DNA from 3 places in the Streptomyces sp. NPDC024017 genome. Region 1 is predicted to be linked to each of the others. Evidence: riboswitches for the same ligand, from Rfam matches in the RefSeq annotation. Region 1 holds a riboswitch; each other region holds the start of a gene.

The links. Region 1 has a riboswitch for thiamine pyrophosphate ahead of AB0G20_RS33885 (thiamine ABC transporter substrate-binding protein). Riboswitches for the same ligand answer to the same signal wherever they lie in the genome.
Region 2: linked by a shared signal. The riboswitch ahead of thiC (phosphomethylpyrimidine synthase ThiC) and the one ahead of AB0G20_RS33885 (thiamine ABC transporter substrate-binding protein) in region 1 are both predicted to bind thiamine pyrophosphate.
Region 3: linked by a shared signal. The riboswitch ahead of thiO (glycine oxidase ThiO) and the one ahead of AB0G20_RS33885 (thiamine ABC transporter substrate-binding protein) in region 1 are both predicted to bind thiamine pyrophosphate.

Annotation. Positions count from the first base shown of each region.
Region 1 is NZ_JBEZYZ010000015.1:121,706-128,839, forward strand. It holds gene AB0G20_RS33870 (maleylpyruvate isomerase family mycothiol-dependent enzyme) at 1-501, opposite strand, end outside; gene AB0G20_RS33875 (ABC transporter ATP-binding protein) at 527-1,546, opposite strand; gene AB0G20_RS33880 (iron ABC transporter permease) at 1,546-3,210, opposite strand; gene AB0G20_RS33885 (thiamine ABC transporter substrate-binding protein) at 3,186-4,226, opposite strand; TPP riboswitch at 4,351-4,457, opposite strand; gene rlmN (23S rRNA (adenine(2503)-C(2))-methyltransferase RlmN) at 4,497-5,603, opposite strand; gene AB0G20_RS33895 (SRPBCC family protein) at 5,855-6,304, opposite strand; gene AB0G20_RS33900 (phosphatidate cytidylyltransferase) at 6,424-7,134, opposite strand, start outside.
Region 2 is NZ_JBEZYZ010000002.1:192,943-200,076, reverse strand. It holds gene AB0G20_RS05675 (DUF5326 family protein) at 1-124, shown strand, start outside; gene AB0G20_RS05670 (IclR family transcriptional regulator C-terminal domain-containing protein) at 446-1,180, shown strand; gene AB0G20_RS05665 (SsgA family sporulation/cell division regulator) at 1,279-1,713, shown strand; gene AB0G20_RS05660 (YibE/F family protein) at 1,933-3,636, opposite strand; TPP riboswitch at 3,709-3,898, shown strand; gene thiC (phosphomethylpyrimidine synthase ThiC) at 3,891-5,675, shown strand; gene AB0G20_RS05650 (hypothetical protein) at 5,751-6,617, opposite strand; gene AB0G20_RS05645 (metallophosphoesterase) at 6,801-7,134, opposite strand, start outside.
Region 3 is NZ_JBEZYZ010000012.1:268,739-275,872, reverse strand. It holds gene AB0G20_RS30530 (thiazole synthase) at 1-499, opposite strand, end outside; gene thiS (sulfur carrier protein ThiS) at 502-702, opposite strand; gene thiO (glycine oxidase ThiO) at 699-1,871, opposite strand; TPP riboswitch at 1,869-1,980, opposite strand; gene AB0G20_RS30515 (hypothetical protein) at 2,033-2,383, shown strand; gene AB0G20_RS30510 (FAD-dependent oxidoreductase) at 2,416-3,657, shown strand; gene AB0G20_RS30505 (Rv2175c family DNA-binding protein) at 3,734-4,099, shown strand; gene thiE (thiamine phosphate synthase) at 4,355-5,014, shown strand; gene metF (methylenetetrahydrofolate reductase [NAD(P)H]) at 5,113-6,036, shown strand; gene AB0G20_RS30490 (hypothetical protein) at 6,093-7,037, shown strand; gene AB0G20_RS30485 (NAD(P)/FAD-dependent oxidoreductase) at 7,065-7,134, opposite strand, start outside.

The DNA.
Region 1 (7,134 bases):
CTCCACGATCTGCAGCCACTCGTCGATCGCGTCGGCGGCCACCTCGGGCGCAACCTCGTAGGGCAGTCCCGCGGCGAGGGTGGCGTCCGCGCGGTGCACGGTGATCTCGTGCGTCATCCGGCGGGCCCAGAAACCGGAGTTGAGAATCCCCGCCCAGCTCCACACCTTCGTGTCCGGCCCCGCCTCCCGCAGTGCCGTGACGACCTGCTCGCCGCCCTCCGCCAGCCATGCGTCCAGTGCGGCGGCGTCACCCCGGGCTCCGGGTCCGGCGAGGCCCGGCACCCGCTCCTCGGGCACCTCCTCCTGGGCCCGGGTCCGCACGATGAACTCCACCCAGCGCAGAGCAGCGCCCATGTGCCGGACCAGGTCCTCCAGCGACCACTCCGGGCAGGTCGGCACGGTGCCGGACAGATCGGCGCCGGATGTCACCACGGACCTCAACAGGCCGACCTGGCGGGCGATTTCGTCGCAGTAGCGGTCGTGTGCGAGTAACGGCGTCATGCCCCGCACCCTAGGCGGCGGACGATCAGCCGAGCACCACGATTTCGGCCGCGTCGAACTCCACGCCGACCTCGTCCCCGGTCTCCGGCGCGTCCCGCAGCGCGCACGCCGCCTCCAAGCGCGGGGCGCCCTGGGGCTGGAGGTGCACGGCGACATGGGTGCCCCGGAAGGTGCGCGCGGCCACGGTGCAGCGCAGGCCCGCGTCGGCGGGCACCAGGCGCACCCCGGCGGGCCGCACCAGTAGGGTCCGTGTGCCCTGCGGAGCGCCCTCCGGCGCCGGCACCTTGCCCCACGGCGTGTCCGCGGCCTCCGCCCCGACCGTCGCCTCGACCACGTTCTCGAAGCCGAGGAAGCGGGCCACGAACGCGTCGGCGGGCCGCTGCCACACCTCAAGGGGCGTACCGGACTGGGCGATCCGCCCGTCCCGCATCACCACGACGCGGTCGGCCAGCGCGAAGGCCTCCCCCTGGTCGTGGGTCACGGCAAGCGCGGTCGTGCCCAACCGGCCGAACAGTTCCTTCAGTTCGACGACCAGCCGCTCCCGCAGCGACCGGTCGAGCTGCCCCAGCGGCTCGTCCAGCATCAGCAGCCGGGGGCTCGGCGCGAGGGCCCGGGCCAGCGCCACCCGCTGCTGCTCCCCGCCGGACAGCGCGGCGACGGCCCGGCGGCCCGCACCCGGCAGTCCCACGAGGTCCAGCAACTCCCGCACTCGCTCGGCCTGTTGCCGCCTCGGCTCACCGCGCATCCGCAGGCCGAACGCCACGTTGCCGCCCACGTCCCGCTGCGGGAACAGCTGGTGGTCCTGGAACATCAGCCCGACCCCGCGCCGGTGCGCGGGCACACCCGCCTGGTCGCGCCCGTCGAGCACCACCCGCCCGGAGTCGAGCGGCTGCAGCCCGGCCACCGCCCGCAGCAGGGTCGACTTGCCGCTGCCGCTGGGGCCGAGCACGCACACGATCTCGTGCTCGACGACCTCCAGATCGACAGCGTCCAGCACGGCCCGCCCGCCGAAGCGGACCGTCGCGCCCTGCAGAGCGAGCAGCATCAGAACTCCCCCGTCCGGTCCGTGCGGAGCCTCTCCAGCACCAGCAGGGCCACGGCGCACACCACCATCAGAATCGTCGAAAGGGCCATCGCCTGCCCGTAGTTGAGGTCACCGGGCCGCCCGAGCAGCCGGGCCACCGCCACCGGCAGCGTCGGCCGGTCGGGCCGTGCGATGAACACCGTCGCGCCGAACTCCCCGAGGGAAACGGCGAAGGCGAACCCGGCCGCGATCAGCAGCGCCCGCCGCACCATCGGCAGGTCCACCTCCCGCCACACCCGCCAGGGCGAGGCCCCCAGCACCGAGGCCGCCTCCCGCAGCCGCACGTCCACCGCCCGCAGCACGGGCAGCATCGTCCGCACCACGAACGGCACCCCGACCAGCGCCTGCGCGAGCGGCACCAGGATCCAGGAGGACCTGAGGTCCAGCGGCGGCTCGTCGAGGGAGATCAGGAAGCCGAAGCCGACGGTCACCGCGGACACCCCGAGGGGCAGCATCAGCAGCGCGTCGAAGCCGCGCACGAACCGTCCGGCGTCCCGGCGGGTGAGCGCGACCGCGGCCAGGCCCCCGATCGCCACTGCGATGAGCGTGGCGGCGACGGCGTACGACAGGGAATTGCCGATCGCCTCGATCGGCGGGACCAGGAACACTCCCCCGTCCTCGCTGGTCAGCGCCCGGTAGTAGCCGAAGCCCGGCGCGCCGAGAGACCGCTGCACCAGCACGGCCGGCGGCAGCACGAGCAGCACGGCGACGGTGACGAGCACCCCGCCCAGCAGCGCCCACTGCCCCGCGCCGCGCGGCCGGCGCGCGGTCACGGACGCGTCCACCAGCCGCAGCGCGGTCTCCCGCCGCCGCACGGTCCAGGCGTGCAGGGCGAGGACCGCGCCCGCCGCAACGAACTGGATCAGGGTCAGCACGGCCGCCGTGGACAGGTCGAAGATCTCGGACGTCTGCCGGTAGATCTCCACCTCCAGGGTGGAGAAGGTGGGCCCGCCGAGGATCTGCACGACACCGAAGGAGGTGAAGGTGAACAGGAAGACCATGAGCGAGGCGGCGGCCACGGCCGGGGCGAGGGCAGGCAGGGTGACCTGCCGCCAGGCCTTCAGCCCGGACGCCCCGAGCATCCGCGCCGCCTCCTCCTGCCGGGGGTCGAGCTGCGCCCAGAGCCCGCCGACGGTGCGGACGACGACCGCGTAGTTGAAGAAGACGTGCGCGAGCAGGATCGCCCACACGGTGGTGTCCAGGCGTACGCCCCACAGCTCGTCGAGCAGCCCGCCCCGCCCCACCAGCGCCAGGAACGCCGTACCGACGACGACCGTCGGCAGCACGAACGGGACGGTCACGACCGCCCGCAGGACCTGCTTTCCTGGGAATTCAAAGCGCGCGAAGACGTACGCGCCGGGGAGCGCGACGATCAGCGTGAGCACGGTGGAGACCAGCGCCTGCCAGGTGGTGAACCACAGGACGTGCCGGACGTCGGACTGCGCCAGCACCTCCCCGATCCGCCCGAGGTGCCAGGCCCCGTCAACCTTGAGGCCGCGCGCGACGATCGCGGTGACGGGGTAGGCGAAGAAGACCGCGAAGAACGCGACGGGCACGGCCAGCAGACCGAACCGCGCCGCCGCGCCCCGCTTCCGAGCGGCTACTTCAGTACGAGTGAGGTCCACGACTTGACCCACTGGTCGCGGTGGTCGGCGATCTTCGCCGGGTCCATGGTCTCCGGGTCCTTCGCCTGCGGCCCGTACTTCACGAACTCCGGCGGCACCTGGGCGCCCTCGCGCACCGGGTACACGAACATGTTCATCGGCATGTCGTCCTGGAACTCCTTGGTGAGCAGGAAGTCCAGGAGCGCCTTGCCGCCCTTGGTGTTCTTCGCGTTGCTGAGCAGCCCCGCGTACTCGACCTGCCGGAAGCAGGTGCCCTCGGCGACCCCGGTCGGGGCGGAGGTGGGCTTCGGGTCGGCGTACAGCACCTCGGCGGGCGGCGAGGAGGCGTACGACACGACGAGCGGCCGGTCGCCCTTGGCCTTCTTGCCGCTGCTGGAGCCGGAGAACTCCACGTTGTAGGCCTGCTCCCAGCCGTCGACGACCTTCACGCCGTTGGCCTTGAGCTTCTTCCAGTAGCCCTCCCAGCCGTCGTCGCCGTACTTGGCGGCGGTGCCGAGCAGGAAACCGAGACCGGGCGAGGAGGCGGAGGCGTTCTCGGTCACGAGCAGGTTCTTGTACTGCGGCTTGACCAGGTCGTCGAAGCTGCGCGGCGGCTCCAGCTTGTGGTCGGCGAAGTACTTCTTGTCGTAGTTGACGCAGATGTCGCCGGTGTCGACGGGCGTGACCCGGTGCTTGTCCTGGTCGACGCGGTACTCCGGCAGGATCAGGTCGGATCCCTTCGCCTCGTACGACTGGAACAGGCCGTTGTCGAGGGCGCGGGACAGCAGCGTGTTGTCGACGCCGAAGAAGACGTCGCCCTGCGGGTTGTCCTTGGTAAGGATGGCCTTGTTCACGGCCTGCCCGGCGTCGCCGTCCTTCAGGACGTCGACCTTGTAGCCGGACTGCTTCTCGAAGGCCGCGATGACGTCCTTGGACGCGGCCCACGAGTCGTGGCTGACGAGCGTCACGGTCTTGGAGTCACCGCCGGACCCCTGGCTGCCGTCGGACGACCCGCACGCGGCGAGCGTGCCGGCCATGCCGAGCCCGACGACCGCCGCCGTCAGCCGCTTTGCGTTGATGCTCACTGGATTCCTCCTGGAGTGACCAGGAGAAGACGCGGCCCTGCCCGGGACTTCCGGGGTCCCGGGCAGGGCGCAACAGCTCGAGTGGTGACCGATCTCCCTACCCAGAATGACCTGGGCCAGGTTCGGAGGGTCTGCGGCCGTGTGCCGCACTCTCAGCGCTGTGGCGCTCCCCTGTCGGAATGTGCAGGTGTCGAATATGAAGGTGTGCTTACGACGGTCAGACTACCGTTCGGTGGCCGCGAGCTGACCACACGCCCCGTCGATCTCCTGACCACGGGTGTCCCGGATCGTCACCGGCACACCATGAGCGGCGATCGCCTCCACGAACGCCTTCTCGTCCTCGGGCCGCGAGGCGGTCCACTTCGACCCCGGCGTCGGGTTCAGCGGGATGAGATTGACATGCACGGGCTTGCCCTTGAGTAGCCGCCCGAGCCGGTCACCGCGCCACGCCTGGTCGTTGATGTCCCGGATCAGCGCGTACTCGATGGACAGCCGCCGCCCCGACTTGGCGCTGTACTCGAAGCCGGCGTCCAGGACCTCCCGGACCTTCCAGCGCGTGTTCACGGGCACGAGGGTGTCGCGCAGCTCGTCGTCGGGAGCGTGCAGCGAGATGGCGAGGCGGCACTTGAAGCCCTCGTCGGCGAACCGGTGGATGGCGGGGACGAGCCCGACCGTCGAGACGGTGATGCCACGCTGCGAGAGCCCCAGCCCGTCGGGCTCGGGGTCGGTGAGCCGCCGGATGGAGCCGATGACCCGGTTGTAGTTGGCGAGCGGCTCGCCCATGCCCATGAAGACGATGTTGCTGAGCCGCGCGGGCCCGCCGGGGACCTCCCCGTCACGCAGCGCCCGCATCCCGTCCACGATCTGGTGCACGATCTCGGCCGTGGACAGATTCCGGTCCAGCCCGGCCTGCCCGGTCGCGCAGAACGGGCAGTTCATGCCGCATCCCGCCTGCGAGCTGATGCACATGGTCACGCGGTCCGGGTAGCGCATCAGCACGGACTCGACGAGCGTGCCGTCGAACAGCCGCCACAGCGTCTTGCGGGTGGTGCCCTGGTCGGTCGACAGATGCCGCACCACGGTCATCAGCTCGGGCAGCAGCGCTTCCTGCAGCCGCCCTCGGGCACCGGCCGGAATGTCGGTCCACTGCTCCGGATCATGCGCGTACCGCGCGAAGTAGTGCTGCGAGAGCTGCTTGGCACGAAACGGCTTCTCCCCGACAGCGGCAACGGCCTCCTTGCGCTCGGCAGGAGTGAGATCGGCGAGGTGCCGCGGCGGCTTCTTGGCTCCGCGCGGGGCTACGAAAGTGAGTTCTCCGGGTGCAGGCATAACCCGTCCAGTGTGGCAGATCAACTGCGGCGGCCCGGTCCGGGAGCGGGGTGGGGGCGGTCACCTGCGGGTGGCGTCCGTCAGCGTCGGCCGGCCTGGCGCGGTCCAGGGACGGCCCGGGGGGCGATCGCGAGCAGGAGCCGCGATCCAGAACGCGCGAATGCAAGAAACGGACTGAAGCCAGGAGCGTCGCACGCCTCAATGACTTCAGAGGTAAGCGCTGGTGCTACTTATCGTGGAGCGGGCGGGACTTACTCGCCCCTGTGCTCCAGCCGGTCCTTGAGGAGCTGCTCGTTGCGCGGGAGTTCCTTGCGGACCTGGGGGCGTACGACCAGCGGGACCATGACCTTGCCCATGCCGTGGCCCTCGAAGTCGATGTCGATCGTGACGTGCGAGCGGCGGCCCTCGTCATAGGGCTCGACCTCCCCGTGCACGTGTGCCCGGACGGGGCCGTCGACGCCGCGCATGCCCCAGCTGCGGGGTGGGTCGTACTCGGTGACCTCCATGGTCATCGGCATGACACGGCGGCCGATGTGCCTGGTCACGCGGACCTGGGTGCCGACACCGACGGGCCCCTCGTCGAGGCGCTCCGCGGACACGGCGCTCAGCTGCCACTCCGGCATGCGCTGAGTGTCCATGACGTACTGGTAGACCTCCTCGGGCCGGCGGTCGACGTCGATGCTCTCTCGGATGATGGCCATGATGGCCTCCTTTGGGAGGTACATCTGAATCGTCCCACTTCAGACCCTCGGGCGTCTCCCCGAAACGTCAGTGAGCTCCTGCCCGGCCGGGCAGGAGCTCACTGGCGAAGACGGCCGGTTCAGCCGGAGCCGACGAAGAGCACGAGCAGCAGCCACACCACCGGAGCCGTGGGGAGCAGCGAGTCGAGCCGGTCCATGATGCCGCCGTGGCCCGGCAGCAGCGTGCCCATGTCCTTGATGCCGAGGTCCCGCTTGATCATGGACTCGCCGAGGTCGCCGAGCGTGGCGGTGACCGCGACCGCGAGGCCCAGCACCAGGCCCTGCCACCAGGCACCGTCGTCGATGAGGAACTGCATGCACAGTGCCCCCGCGACCATGGCGAAGGAGACCGCGCCGAGCAGGCCCTCGCGGGTCTTGCCGGGGCTGATGCGCGGGGCGAGCTTGTGCCGGCCGAACCGCCAGCCGACGGCGTAGGCCCCGGTGTCGCTGACGACCGTGAGCAGCAGGAAGGTGAGCACCCGCTGCGGCCCGTCGTCCGCGGTCAGCATCATCGCGACGAAGGTCGCCAGGAACGGCACGTAGAACGCCGCGAAGACGCCCGCGGTGACGTCCCTCAGGTAGCCCTCGGGCGGTTCGGTCATGCGCCAGACCAGGACGGCCAGTGCCGTGAGTGCCATCGCCACCCACGCGCCCTCGGCGCCCCGGACGTACCCGGCGACGACCATCGCGGCACCGCCGAGCGCGAGCGGCACGAGGGGCGCCCGGATGCCCTTGCGTTCCTCCAGCCGCTTGGTCAGCTCCCACAGGCCCACCACCACGGCCACCGCCAC
Region 2 (7,134 bases), on a different contig from region 1:
CAGTGTGGTGGGTTTCGTCATCGGACTGCTCTTCAAGGTGCTGGTCTTCGTGGCACTGGTCGGCGGACTGATCTACGTCGTACGGAAGTTCACGTCGAGTTCCTCGTCGCGCAGCGACTGGTGAGACCGGTGGGAAACCGGTGGGGGTAGCGGGCAACGCTCGGAATCACCGGTTCCCTCGGGCGGGGGAAGTTTCCCGGCGGGGCCGTCTGCGGGCGGTGGCAGGCGAATAGAGTCCGGAACTCGACGCGGGGACTTCCCCGCGAGCGGCATTCACCCCCACCCGTGTTCCTCCGCACGGTCTGCCCCCCTCGCGCTTCGGGAGAGCCCCTTGTCCCCGGTTGACACCGTCCCCGTCCAGCTCCACACCGTCCCCGCGCAACCCCGCTCGGCGACGCCCTCCGGGCCACCGCCCCCCTCCGCGCCCCCGCCTCCGCCGACCCTCATCGGATCCGTGCAGCGCGCGATGCGCCTGCTGGAGACCGTCGCCGCGCACGAGTACGGCGCCCCGGCCAAACAACTGGCCCGTGAGACCGGGCTGGCGCTGCCCACGACGTACCACCTGCTGCGCACACTCGTGCACGAGGGCTATCTGCGCCGGGACAAGGGCCTGTTCTTCCTCGGTGAGGCTGCCGAGCGGCTGAGCAGCAGCGGGGCGCGGCAGAAACGTCGCAGCACGGTCGTCGACGCGCTCGCGCACTGGCGGGACGTCCTGGGCGTCCCCGTGTACTACGCGGTGTACCGCGAGGGCGAGATCGAGGTCATGTGCGTCTCCGACACCCCCGGCAACCCGGCGGTCGAGGAGTGGGCCGACTTCCGGGAGACCGGGCACGCGCACGCCATCGGGCAGTGCCTGCTGTCCCAGCTGGACGAGGACGCCCGCCGTGACCACCTCGACCGCTACCCGGTGCAGCCCCTCACGCCGTACACGGTGCGCGACAACCACAGCCTGCTGAGGCGTCTGGAGCGGATCCGGCGGATGGAACCGGTGATCGAGCGTCAGGAGTACGCCCTGGGCGCGGTCTGCGCCGCGATTCCGCTCACCCTCGGCACCACGGCCGCGACGATGGCCATCTCCCTGCCCGCACACCAGGCCGACCGATTGCTGCCTGCGGCCCGCCAGTTGCAGGCCGAGATGGGGCGCCTGCTCGCCTCGCTCGGGCTCTCTATCAGTATGTGAAAACTCACTCCTTGTGATCTGCTGTGTACGTTCAGCAAGATTCCACCAAGTGTCAGAGGTTCGTTCCCGGCCAGTCACGGCGAATGACGGGGTTGTCGATGCGCGAGTCCGTGCAAGCAGAGGTCATGATGAGCTTTCTCGTGTCCGAGGAGCTCTCCTTCCGCATTCCGGTGGAGCTGCGCTATGAGTCCAGTGATCCCTATGCCGTCCGGCTGACGTTCCACTTGCCCGGTGATGCCCCGGTGACGTGGGCTTTCGGGCGGGAGTTGCTGATCGACGGGGTCGGCCGGCCGTGCGGGGAGGGCGATGTGCGGGTCACGCCCGTCGATCCCGACGCGCTGGGCGAGGTGTTGATCCGGCTTCAGGTGGGCAGCGACCAGGCGTTGTTCCGGTCGTCGACGGCACCGCTCGTCGCTTTCCTGGACCGTACGGACAAGTTGGTGCCGCTGGGCCAGGAAGGCTCGCTCGCCGACTTCGACGCGCACCTCGACGAGGCTCTGGACCGCATCCTCGCCGAGCAGGGCGCTGGTTGAGGCATGGGCCCGGCGGCACGGTGGAGTAACGCTTCACCGGGTGCCGCCGAGCTGCGCAGGAACGCTTCTTCCTGCGATCTTCGTATGACCGGGCGATCTTCTTGCATCGGAGGCGGCCGAGGCCGAGTCGAGGCCGAGGCCGAGGTCGAGTCGCTGGAGGCCGACGCGCCGGCGGCCGGGGTGCCTGAGGCTTTCGGAGGCCTCTGTGGCGCCGGGGCGTCAGCGCTTGCGGCGCCGGCCCCTCCCCCCGCGCGCCGGGACCGCGGAGGCCTCCACAGCGGGCTCCGTGCCGGGACGGTCGGCCGAGACCATCAGCGCCGCCAGGGCCGTGGTGACCGGCACCGAGGCGACCAGGCCGATCGAACCGACCAGCGTGCGCACGATCTCCTCCGCGACCAGCTCGCTGTTGGCGACCGTCCCCACACTGCTCTGCGCGATCGAGAACAACAGCAGCAGCGGCAGCGCGGCACCCGCGTAGGCGAGGACGAGCGTGTTGACGACCGAGGCGATGTGGTCGCGGCCGATCCGGATGCCCGCGCGGTAGAGCCCGCGCCAGCCCATCGACGGGTTGGCCTCGTGCAGCTCCCAGACCGCCGAGGTCTGCGTGACCGTCACGTCGTCGAGTACGCCCAGCGAGCCGATGATGATGCCGGCCAGCAGCAGACCGCTCATGTCGATCGTCGGATAGAGGCCGTGGATCAGCCCGGTGTTGTCGTCGGTGTTGCCACTGAGCGCGGCCCAGTCGATGAACACCGAGCCGAGGATGCCGATCAGCAACAGCGAGATGAGGGTGCCGAGCACCGCCACGGAGGTCCGGGCGGACAGGCCGTGACACATGTACAAGGCGATGAGCATTATGGCGCTCGCGCCCACCACCGCCACGACCAGCGGGTTCGAGCCCTGCAGGATCGCGGGCAGGATGAAGAAGTTCAGCACCATGAAGCTGATGGCCAGCGCGACCAATGCCATGACACCCCGCATCCGCCCGACGACCACGACGGCGAGCGCGAAGATGCCGGCGAGCAGGCTCAGGGGCAGGCGGCGGTTGATGTCGGTGACCGAGTACTGCAGGTCCTTCGGTGCCGAGGGCTCATAGGCGACCACGACCTTCTGACCCTCGTGCAGCTGGCGGGACTGGTCGGGCTGGACGATCTCGGTGAACGTACGGCCCTTGTCGTCGCCGCTGTCGACCCGGATCGTCGCCCGCTTGCAGGTGCCCTTCTCCTGCTGCACCGCGGAGGAGCCCTCGGCGGTGGAGGTGTCTCCGGTCGGCGGAACGCCCGAAGCGCCGGCCTCCTTGCAGCTCACCTCGACCACCTTGGTGACCGTGGCGTCCTGCGTCTGCCGGTCGAAGCCGACGCCGGTGCGCTCGTGCGGCGGGGCGCCGCCCGGCCACAGCACGGCGAGGCCGACCAGTACCGCCGCGGCGAACGGGATCAGGATCGCCGCGATGATCTTGCGCAGGTGCAGGGAGACGGGTGTGGCCGGGCCGTGGTTGTGAGAGTGCCCGTGGCCGCCACCCGGGGCGGAACCGGAGCCGTGCCCGTCACCTCCGTCGTGACCGTGGCCGTTCCCTCCGCCTCCACCGGACCCTGAACCGTGCCCGCCGCCACCGGGGCCGTGGCCGGGTCCCTGACCAGTGGGCGGGCCACCGTGGCCACCGGGAGAACCGGCACCCCGGCCCTCACCGGAGCCCGGCCCATATTCACCACCGGGACCAGAACCGGAACCGGGACCGGAACCAGGGCCGGGGCCGAAGCCCGCGTCACGGCCGTACCCGAACTCAGGACCCTGCCCCCTGGCCGGCTCATGCCCGGTCCCGGCGGCGAAATCATGGCCGTCACCACGGCCGTTGCCGCTTCCGGCGCCGGATCCTCGGGGCGGCTCGGGCGGTGGGTAGGGGGGACGCTGCGTCGTGGTCACCGCCCGATCATCGCAAGAACGAGGGGGGCCCTCTGTTCACCGCGCCAGAATTGCCGCTAGCGTGGAGCCACCTTTTGTACACGCGGGAGCTCGGAGCACCGGGCTGAGAGGGCGCTGACCTCCGTCCCAGCGATGTTTCACATGAAACATCGCCGGAGTCGAGTGATGTTTCACACGAAACGTCGCCGGACGGAAGCCGCTGCGTCGACCGCCGAACCTGTTACCGGGTAATGCCGGCGTAGGGAGTAGGTCTCATGACCAGCAAGGACGCACGCACGCCTGCCTCCGTTCAGGACGAGAAGTCCGAGGAGGCCGGGAAGTCCATCGGCTGGCACAAGGCGTACGTCGAGGGCAGCCGCCCCGACCTGCGCGTGCCGGTCCGTCAGGTGCATCTCACCAACGGCCAGTCGGTCACGCTGTACGACACGTCGGGCCCGTACACCGATCCACTCGTCGACACCGACGTGCGCAGGGGACTGTCGCCGCTGCGCGAGAACTGGATCATCGCCCGCGGCGACACCGAGGAGTACGCGGGCCGCCCCGTCCGTCCCGAGGACGACGGCATCAAGCACACCTCGCCCCGTGGCGGCCTCCGCAACCTGGACGCGGTCTTCCCCGGCCGCCCGCGCCAGCCGCGCCGCGGCAGGGACGGACAGGCGGTCACCCAACTCGCGTACGCCCGCCGCGGCGAGATCACGCCCGAGATGGAGTACGTCGCCATCAGGGAGAACGTGTCGCCCGAGGTCGTGCGGGACGAGATCGCCGCGGGCCGGGCCGTGCTGCCGGCCAACGTCAACCACCCGGAGATCGAGCCGATGATCATCGGCAAGCGGTTCCTGGTGAAGGTCAACGCCAACATCGGCAACTCGGCCGTGACGTCCTCCATCGAGGAGGAGGTCGAGAAGATGACCTGGGCGACCCGATGGGGCGCCGACACGGTCATGGACCTGTCCACCGGCCGCAACATCCACACCACGCGCGAGTGGGTGCTGCGCAACTCCCCCGTTCCCATCGGCACCGTGCCGCTCTACCAGGCCCTGGAGAAGGTCGACGGCCGGGCCGAGGAGCTGACCTGGGAGATCTACAAGGACACGGTCATCGAACAGGCCGAGCAGGGTGTGGACTACATGACGGTCCACGCGGGCGTGCGCTTGGCGTACGTGCCGCTGACGGCGAACCGCAAGACCGGCATCGTCTCCCGCGGCGGCTCGATCATGGCCGCCTGGTGCCTCGCGCACCACAAGGAGTCGTTCCTGTACGAGAACTTCGAGGAGCTCTGCGAGATCCTCGCCGCGTACGACGTCACGTACTCGCTCGGGGACGGCCTCAGGCCCGGATCGATCGCGGACGCCAACGACGAGGCGCAGTTCGCGGAGCTGCGCACGCTCGGGGAACTCAACCGGATCGCGAAGCGTTTCAATGTTCAGACCATGATCGAGGGCCCGGGCCACGTCCCGATGCACAAGATCAAGGAGAACATCGACCTTCAGCAGGAGATCTGCGAGGAAGCTCCGTTCTATACGCTCGGCCCGCTGACCACGGACGTCGCACCGGCGTACGACCACATCACCTCCGGCATCGGTGCCGCGATGATCGCCTGGTGGGGCACGGCGATGCTGTGTTACGTCACGCCCAAGGAGCACCTGGGCCTGCCGAACCGTGACGACGTCAAGACCGGCGTCATCACCTACAAGATCGCCGCCCACGCAGCCGACCTCGCCAAGGGACACCCGGGTGCGCAGGAGTGGGACGACGCGCTGTCCGACGCCCGTTTCGAGTTCCGGTGGGAGGACCAGTTCAACCTGGCCCTCGACCCGGACACGGCACGGGAGTTCCACGACGAGACCCTGCCCGCGGAGCCGGCCAAGACGGCTCACTTCTGCTCGATGTGCGGTCCCAAGTTCTGCAGCATGAAGATCTCGCAGGACATCCGCCGCGAACACGGCGGCACACGGACCGAGGTCGAGGAGGGCATGGCCCTGAAGTCGAAGGAGTTCGCGGCGAGCGGGAACCGCGTGTACCTGCCCATCGCGGACTGACCCGGCCGCGCACAGGCCCGGGGGCCGATGGTCCCCCGGCCTGTGGGAGGTGCCTGCTCGGACGGGCTCCGACGGCTACTCCGGCTGGTGCTCCGGTCCTCCGAAGTCCGGGCTGGTGTAGTCCGGGCTGCTGAAGCTGGGGCGCGAGCCGCGGTCGCCGTCGTCCGGGCTGGTGAACCCCGGGCGGCCGTAGCCGAGGTGCGGCATGCGGCTGACCGGCGTGGACGAGGGCGTGTCATGCAGCGCGGCGGCCGCGCCGGGGTCGACGAGGGCCTCCCGCAGGAAGGGCAGGATGCCGCGTTCCAGCAGGGCCTCGTGCCAGGCCTCCTTGGCCTGGGCCACCTCGCCCTGCAGTTCGCCGTACGGCCCGCCTTCGGCCGTGGGCTTGTTGCGCAGCGCGGTGAGCAGCAGCCCCACCGCGGCGACGAGGATCGCGACCGCGGTCACGGCGCCGAACACCCAGCCCGTGGTGAGCATGGTCCGGGCGAACCCCTGCTCGGGGTCGAGCATCTGCAGGATGTAGCCGACGAGCAGGAAGATCGCCGCGGCGGTTCCGGCCAGGACGGGTGCGAGGACGGCGACGACGGCGACGGCGCCCGCCCCGGCGGTTTCGGCGACCCCTCCCATGGTGGCGGCGAGCCCCGACGCGCCCGTGCCCGACTCGGAGGAACCGGACTCGCGCACGGCTGTGGAGCCGGCGGACGCCGGCTGACGCAGTTCGTCGCGGACCTTGACGTAGTGCTGGTACTCGGTCGACGCGGCCGCCGTGATGAGCGCGGTGGCGTTCAGCGCCATGGTGCGCAGCTGTTCGGGGTTGAGCCGCCGTCCTACAGCGGCCAGTTCCGGACGGTGTGGTGCGGAGCGCAGCGCCTCATCGAGGATCCGCTCGTATTCTTGGCGGTCCTCGCTCAGCAGGTGCTGCGGAACGCTGTTCATGTGCATCCCCCGATGCTCCGTAGGGCTTGGGGCTCGGCATGCTGACGAGCCGTCGGGCAGAAACGGAGGGGAGCCTGCTACGGATAAGCCGATGGTAGAGCGGTGACGGTATGCGGTGACAGGGGGTTTACCGAAATTGACCCCTCACCGGTCCGGTCCTCCGAAGGGGAACGCCTGCCCGGTGAACGTTCACGTCTCCAGCGGCAGTTGCTGGACCAGCAGCTTTCCGGCCATGGTCACGCCGCCGTCCATCGCGATGGCGAGTCCGTCGGCGTAGACGTGCGGACCCTCGATCACGGGGTCGCCGTTGTCCTCGTCCTCCTCGGCGCCGACCTCGCCCAGCAGATACGGAATCGGGCTGTGCCCGTGAACGATGCGGGTGCCCCCGTACGTATCGAGCAGGGAGCGCACGGCGTCCGCGCCGCCCTCGTCGCGGAAGGAGAACCGCTTGGTGAACTTGCGGAACAGGTCCCAGACCTCGTCCGCGTCGTTGCGGGTGATCGTCTCGCGGACGGTGTCGTTG
Region 3 (7,134 bases), on a different contig from region 1:
GGTTGCGGATCCCGAGCCCGGAGCCGATCGGCGAGCCGAGCGGCATGATCGCCGCGCAGCCCGCGTCCTCCAGCTTCCGCGCCAGCACGGGGTCGTCGTTGGTGTACGGCAGCACCGTGAACCCGTCGTCGACGAGCGTCTCGGCCGCTTCCAGCGTCTCGATCGGGTCCGGCAGCAGCGTGCGCTCGTCGGCGATGACCTCCAGCTTGATCAGGTCGGTGCCGAGGGCCTCGCGTGCGAGACGGGCCGTGAGGACGGCCTCGCCAGCCGTGAAGCAGCCCGCCGTGTTGGGCAGCACCCGGATGCCGAGCTTGTCGAGGACGGACAGCACCGAGCCGTGCACCGAGGCGTTCACCCGGCGCATCGCGACCGTCGTCAGCTCCGTCCCGGACGCGACCAGCGACCGCTCCAGCACGTCGAGGCTGGGCGCCCCGCCCGTGCCCATGATCAGACGGGACGTGAAGGACGTACCACCGAGGACAAACGGATCGTCGGCCATGGTCAGCCTCCTTGGACGGCGGTGAGGACTTCCACGCGGTCTCCCTCGCAAAGGGGCGTGGAGGGCCACTGCGTGCGCGGGACGACGGTTTCGTTGAGGGCGGCGGCCACGCCCGAGGCGGAGGCGGTGAGCGACCTCACGACGGTGTCGAGAGCCGTGCCGGGCCGGACGTCCCGGGGCTCCCCGTTGACGGAGATGTTCATGCGGGCTGCTCCGTGAGTGCGGTGGCGGGAGAGAAGCGTTTGGGGGAGAAGGGGCGGGCCTCCTCGGGGAGTTCACCCGTGGCCAGGACGTGCGCCATGGCGTCGCCGGTCACCGGGGTGAGCAGGACGCCGTTGCGGTAGTGCCCGGTGGCCAGCAGCAGCCCGTCGAGACCGGTCGGGCCGAGCAGCGGCGCGTTGTCGGGGGAGCCGGGGCGCAGCCCGGCCCGGGTCTCGGTGAGCGGCAGTTCGGTGATGCCCGGCACCAGCTCGTGCGCGTCCCGCAGCAGCTCGTACACGCCGCCCGCGGTCACGGTGGTGTCCCAGCCCAGCTCCTCGCTGGTCGCCCCGATGACGAGTTCACCGCTCGCGCGGGGCACCAGGTAGACGTGGCTGCCGCGCACGACCGCGCGCACCGTCCGGCTCAGGAACGGCCCGTGCCGCTGCGGCATGGTCAGCCTCAGGACCTGCCCCTTCACCGGCCGCACGGGAGGCAGCACGTCCTCCGGGACGCCCGCGAGCCGGCCGCTGAGACTGCCCCCGGCGAGCACCACCTGCCCGGCGGCCGCCTCCGTCCCGTCGGCCAGGACGACACCCGCGGCCCGGTCCCGTACGACAGTCAGCCGCTCCGCCCACGCCCGGTGGAAGACCACGCCCGCCCGCTCGCACGCCGCGACCAGGGCCCCGGCCAGCCGCCGCGGGTCGATCTGGTGGTCGCCGTCGACCCGCAGCCCGCCGCGCACGCCCGGCGCGAGCATCGGCTCCAGGCGCCGGCACTCGCGCCCCGACAGCCACTGCGACTCCAGGCCCGACTGCTGCTGCAGGGCGTGCAGTTCGCGCAAGTGGGCCCGGTCGTCCGCGTCCAGGGCCACGGCGAGCGTGCCGCAGCGGCGGTAGCCGAGGTCCTGGCCGGTCAGCTCGGTGAGCTCGGCGGCGAAGTCCGGGTAGCGCCGGGCGGAGGCGAGGTTCAGGCCGAGCAGGGTCTGCTCTCCGTAGTGCAGTTCCGTGACGGCGGCCAGCATGCCGGCCGCCACCTGTGCGGCTCCGCCGCCCGGCTCGGGGTCCACGACGGCCGTGGCGAACCCGCGTTGCGCGGCCCGCCAGGCCGTGACCAGGCCGATGATCCCGCCCCCGATGACAAGGACGTCTGACGTGGTGGACGTAGGCGACATGGGCGTCCAGCCCCTCCCTTCGCCGGCATGACCCGGATCAGGTTCGTACGGTCGGAGGCCGCCAGCCTCCCTCTCAGCCCGGTGCGTCCGGGCTCCCGCGAGTGCTTTACGTTGGCCACCCTAGCCCGATGCCGTATGCCGCAGTAAGGGAGCCTCCGTCCATGGCCCGATCCCTCGACGGTCTCGTCCTCGCCCCGGTCGCCGACCAGGCACCGGGCCAGGTGGGCACCCGCACCCGGTTCACGTACCACGAGCGGGAGGGCGAGATCTGGGCCGAGTACACGGGCGGCGACGTCGTACGCGGGCATCTCGTGGGTACCCGGGAAGGTGACCGGCTGGACTTCCGGTACGTCCAGCTCAAGCGGGACGGGACCACGGCCTCGGGGCACTGCGTCTCGGCGGTGGTGGAGCTGCCCGACGGGCGGGTGCGGCTGGAGGAGACCTGGGAGTGGGAGTCCCAGCGGGGCAACGGCACGAGCGTTGTGGAGCAGGTCACGGCGCATGAGCACTGACTGACAATTCGTCAGGTGTCTATGGTGATCAGGTGAGCGAGCAGACGCAGGAACCAGGTTCGTCCGCGCCGCGGCGCGTCGTCGTGGCGGGTGCGGGCATGGCCGGGGTGCAGACCGCCGTGGCCCTGCGCGAGCAGGGCTTCACCGGTGACGTGATCCTGATCGGCGCCGAGCCCCACCAGCCCTACGACCGGCCCCCGTTGTCCAAGGCCGTCCTGCTCGGCAAGTCCGAGGGCTCCGCCTTCGACGTCGACTTCGAAGCCCTCGGCATCGAACTGCGGCTCGGCTGCGAGGTGCTGGGCCTGCGCCCCGCCGACCACGAGCTGGACACCGAGGCCGGGGCCGTGCCGTACGACGTCCTGGTCGTCGCGACCGGCGCCGAACCGGTCCGGCTGCCCGGTGCGGAGGGCGTGCCCGGCGTGCATCTGCTGCGCACCCTGGACGACGCCGAGCGGCTGCGGCCCGTGCTCGCCCGCCAGCAGGACATCGTGGTCGTCGGTGCGGGCTGGATCGGCGCGGAGTTCGCCACGGCCGCGCGCGAGGCGGGCTGCGCGGTGACCGTCGTCGAGGCCGCCGAACGGCCGCTCGCCGGGGCACTGCCCGCCGAGGTCGCCGCCCCGATGACCGGCTGGTACGCCGCCGCGGGCGCGGTACTGCGGACGCACGCGCGCGTGGAGCGCGTCGAGCCGGACGCCGTGCTCCTCGACGACGGCACGCGGCTGCCCGCGGGCGCGGTCGTCGTCGGCATCGGCGCCCGCCCCGCGACGGCCTGGCTGGCCGGCTCCGGGATCGAGCTCGGCGTCCACGGCGAGATCGTCGCCGACGAGCATCTGCGCACGTCGGCGCCGGACGTGTACGCGGTCGGCGACTGCGCCTCCTTCCCCTCCGGGCGCTACGGCGAGCGCCTGCTGGTCCACCACTGGGACAACGCCCTCCAGGGACCGCGCACGGTCGCCGTGAACATCGCCGGCCGGGCCACCGGTCAGACGCCGGCGGTGTACGACCCGGTGCCCTACTTCTGGTCCGAGCAGTTCGGTCGGTTCGTCCAGTACGCCGGGCACCACGCGGCCGCGGACACGACCCTGTGGCGGGGCGACCCCTCCGGACCGGCCTGGACGGTGTGCTGGCTGCGCGACGAGCGGCTGGTCGCGCTGCTGGCGGTGGGCAGGCCCCGGGACCTGGCGCAGGGCCGTCGCCTGATCGAGTCGGGCACACCGATGAATCCGGTGCTGCTGGCGGATCCGGCCAGGCCCATGAAGGCCGCGGCGGCATAGGCGCCGGGCCCGGCGCGTGCGCCCGGGTGGGCCGGGCCGACTTCCGACTGTCAGTGGCTAATGGCAGGCTGGTTCCGTGACCGAGATTGACGCAAAGATCGATGCTCTCGTCCCCGCCTGGCTCACCCTCCCCGACATCGCCGAACAGTTCGGCGTCGAGGTGACGCGTGTGCGGCAGCTGGTCAAGGACGGCCAGCTCATCGCCGTACGCCGAGGTGAGAACCGCGCGCTGCACGTCCCTGCCGCCTTCATCGACGGGGACAAGGTCGTCAAGGGCCTGTCCGGGACCTTGACGCTCCTGCGGGACGACGGCTTCACGGACGAAGAGATGCTGGAGTGGCTCTTCACCCCGGACGACAGCCTGCCCGGCACCCCCGCGCAGGCGCTCAGCGAGAATCGCGGCACGGAGGTGAAGCGCCGCGCCCAGGCGCTCGCGGTCTGACCCGGCCCCGACGTGACAACCGTCCGGTGCCGTGTGACCGGGGCCGGACCTGACAACCGCCCGATGTGGAGGCCGTGACCCGAGGGGTCACGGTCCGGCGGCCGCTCGCGCCCGTCCGGGGCCGCGGGCGTCCCCTGGAGAGCCCGGTGGCGTCCCGTGGGCCGTGGCGGACTCCAGGGGCAGGCGTAAGGTGCCCGAGGCGCTCGGAGCGGGACAGAGGCGCCGCCGCACGCCACGACACCCAGGGGGACACGCATGACCGGCACCGCAGCCGCCACCGCACGGGCCCAGCTCGCCGACGCCCGGGTCTACCTCTGCACCGACGCGCGCAAGCGGCAGGGCGACCTCGGGGAGTTCCTCGACGCCGTGCTGAGCGGCGGGGTCGACATCGTGCAGTTGCGGGACAAGGGCATGGAGGCCGGTGAGGAGCTGGAGCACCTGGCCGTCTTCGCCGACGCCTGTGCCCGGCACGGCAAGCTGCTCGCGGTCAACGACCGGGCGGACGTCGCCCACGCCGCCGGCTCCGACGTCCTGCACCTGGGCCAGGGCGACCTCCCGGTCCCCGCGGCCCGCGCGCTCCTCGGCGACGACGTCCTCATCGGCCGCTCCACCCACGCCGAGTCCGAGGCCGCCGCGGCCGCCGTCCAGCAGGGCGTGGACTACTTCTGCACCGGCCCGTGCTGGCCGACCCCCACCAAGCCCGGCCGCCATGCCCCCGGCCTGGACCTCGTCCGGTACACCGCCGCCCTCGGCACCGACCGGCCCTGGTTCGCCATCGGCGGCATCGACCTGGGCAACCTCGACCAGGTCCGGGAAGCGGGCGCCCGGCGCGTCGTCGTCGTACGGGCGATCACCGAGGCCGACGACCCGGGGGCCGCGGCGGCCGAATTCGCGAAGCGGCTGCGGGAGGCGTAGTGACGACGGGTTGTCCAAGGGATGGACAACAGGTGGACAATTCGGGCAAATGTCGGGCCCCGGTTGGGGGACCGACCGCCCCTGGCTAACCTGCCCGTATGGCCCTCGGCACCGCATCCATCAGGTCGGACCACGCTCGCACCGTCCGCGACATGCTCGCGGACGGCAAGACGACGTACTCGTTCGAGTTCTACGCCCCCAAGACCCCGAAGGGCGAGCGGAACCTGTGGAACGCGCTGCGCCGGGTCGAGGCCGTGGCGCCGGACTTCGTCTCCGTCACCTACGGCGCGGGCGGTTCCACCCGCGCGGGCACGGTCAAGGCGACCGAGGCGATCGCCTCCGACACCACCCTCACCCCGATCGCCCACCTCACCGCGGTCGACCACTCGGTGGCCGACCTGCGCAACATCATCGGCCAGTACGCCGACGCCGGGATCCGCAACATGCTCGCCCTGCGCGGCGACCCGCCCGGCGACCCGATGGGCGACTGGGTGCCGCATCCCCGGGGCCTCGCCTACGCCGCCGAACTCGTCGAGCTGATCAAGGCGTCCGGCGACTTCTGTGTGGGCGTCGCCGCCTTCCCGGCGATGCACCCGCGCTCCGCCGACTGGGACACCGACGTCCGCCACTTCGTCGACAAGTGCCGGGCGGGCGCGGACTACGCCATCACGCAGATGTTCTTCCAGCCGGAGGACTACCTCCGGCTGCGCGACCGGGTCTCGGCCGCCGGCTGCGACACCCCGATCATTCCCGAGGTCATGCCGATCGCGAGCGTGAAGACCCTGGAGCGGATCGGGTCCCTCACCAACGCCGCGTTCCCGCCTGTCCTGAAAGAGCGGATCCTCACAGCAAAAGACGATCCGGCCGCTGTACGCTCCATTGGGATCGAATTCGCCACGGAGTTCTGTGCGCAACTGCTCGCCGAGGGTGTGCCCGGCTTGCACTTCATCACGCTCAACAACTCCACCGCGACACTGGAAATCTACGAGAACCTGGGCCTGCACCACTCACCGCAGGCCTAGACCGTTCGCACCGGTATACGACACACTGCGTAGCGGCCACTGGGAGAGGGGCGTACATGGGCTGGACGGTCCTCTACATCGCGTTCGGCATCGTCGCGCTGTGGCTGCTGGGCGAGGTGCTGCTGCAGTACAAGGCGCGGCTGCGCTGGCGGCTTCTGGCCTTCGTCGGGTTCCTCGGTGTCGTCGTCGGTGTCCTGATCCCGTCGGTCGTGGTGATCGGACTGGGTGCGGCCGCCTTCGCGGTCGGGCAGACCTACGTCACCCTGTCGTTCCGCAGCGGCTTCGCGTCCGGCTGGGCGATGAACGCGCCCGTGCTGGGCGGCAGCAAGCGCCGCCGCGGTGAGCGCGGTCGCCAGGAGCCGACCCTGGAGGTCTCCGGCCTGGAGGCCGAGGGCGGCCACGACGACGAGGCCGGCGCCTACCGCCGCGACCCCGCCGCATTCGGCCAGGACGACGACTACGACCGCGACGACGTCTTCACCCCGGCCCGCCCCGTCCACCAGCCGACGTCCGCCGAGACCACGTCCGTCTACGAGCCGCAGCCCATGCCCGATGACACCGGCTCCTACGGCGTCTACGGCAACGGGTACCAGGCCGAGGGACAGCAGGCCCAGGACCAGTACGCCGCCCAGGCCGCCGACCAGTCCTACTCCTACGACTACTCCGGCTACGGCCAGCAGCAGGGCTACGACGCCACCGGTCAGCAGCAGTACGCCGCCTACTCCGACCCGTACATCGGCTCGTCGAACTACGGCCAGGCCTCGTACGACGGCACGTACGGCGACCAGCAGTACTACGGCCAGCAGGGCTACGGCCAGGACCAGTACGCCGGCAACGACGGCACCTACGGCGGCGAGGCCCCGCCCGGCGGGGTGTGGGTTCCGCAGCAGCGCAACACCGACGAGTACGGGCAGGAGCTGCCGCCGGAGCAGCCGTACCCGTACCAGGGCGGCGGGCAGCAGCCGCAGGGGAACGGCTTCGACGAGCAGTACCGTTTCTGAAGCCTGAGCCCTGCCGGGGTGGCGTGCTCACTGCGAGCCGCGGAACTCCGGTCCCTCCACGATCAGTCCCGCGACCAGCGCGCCCGACATGCCCGCG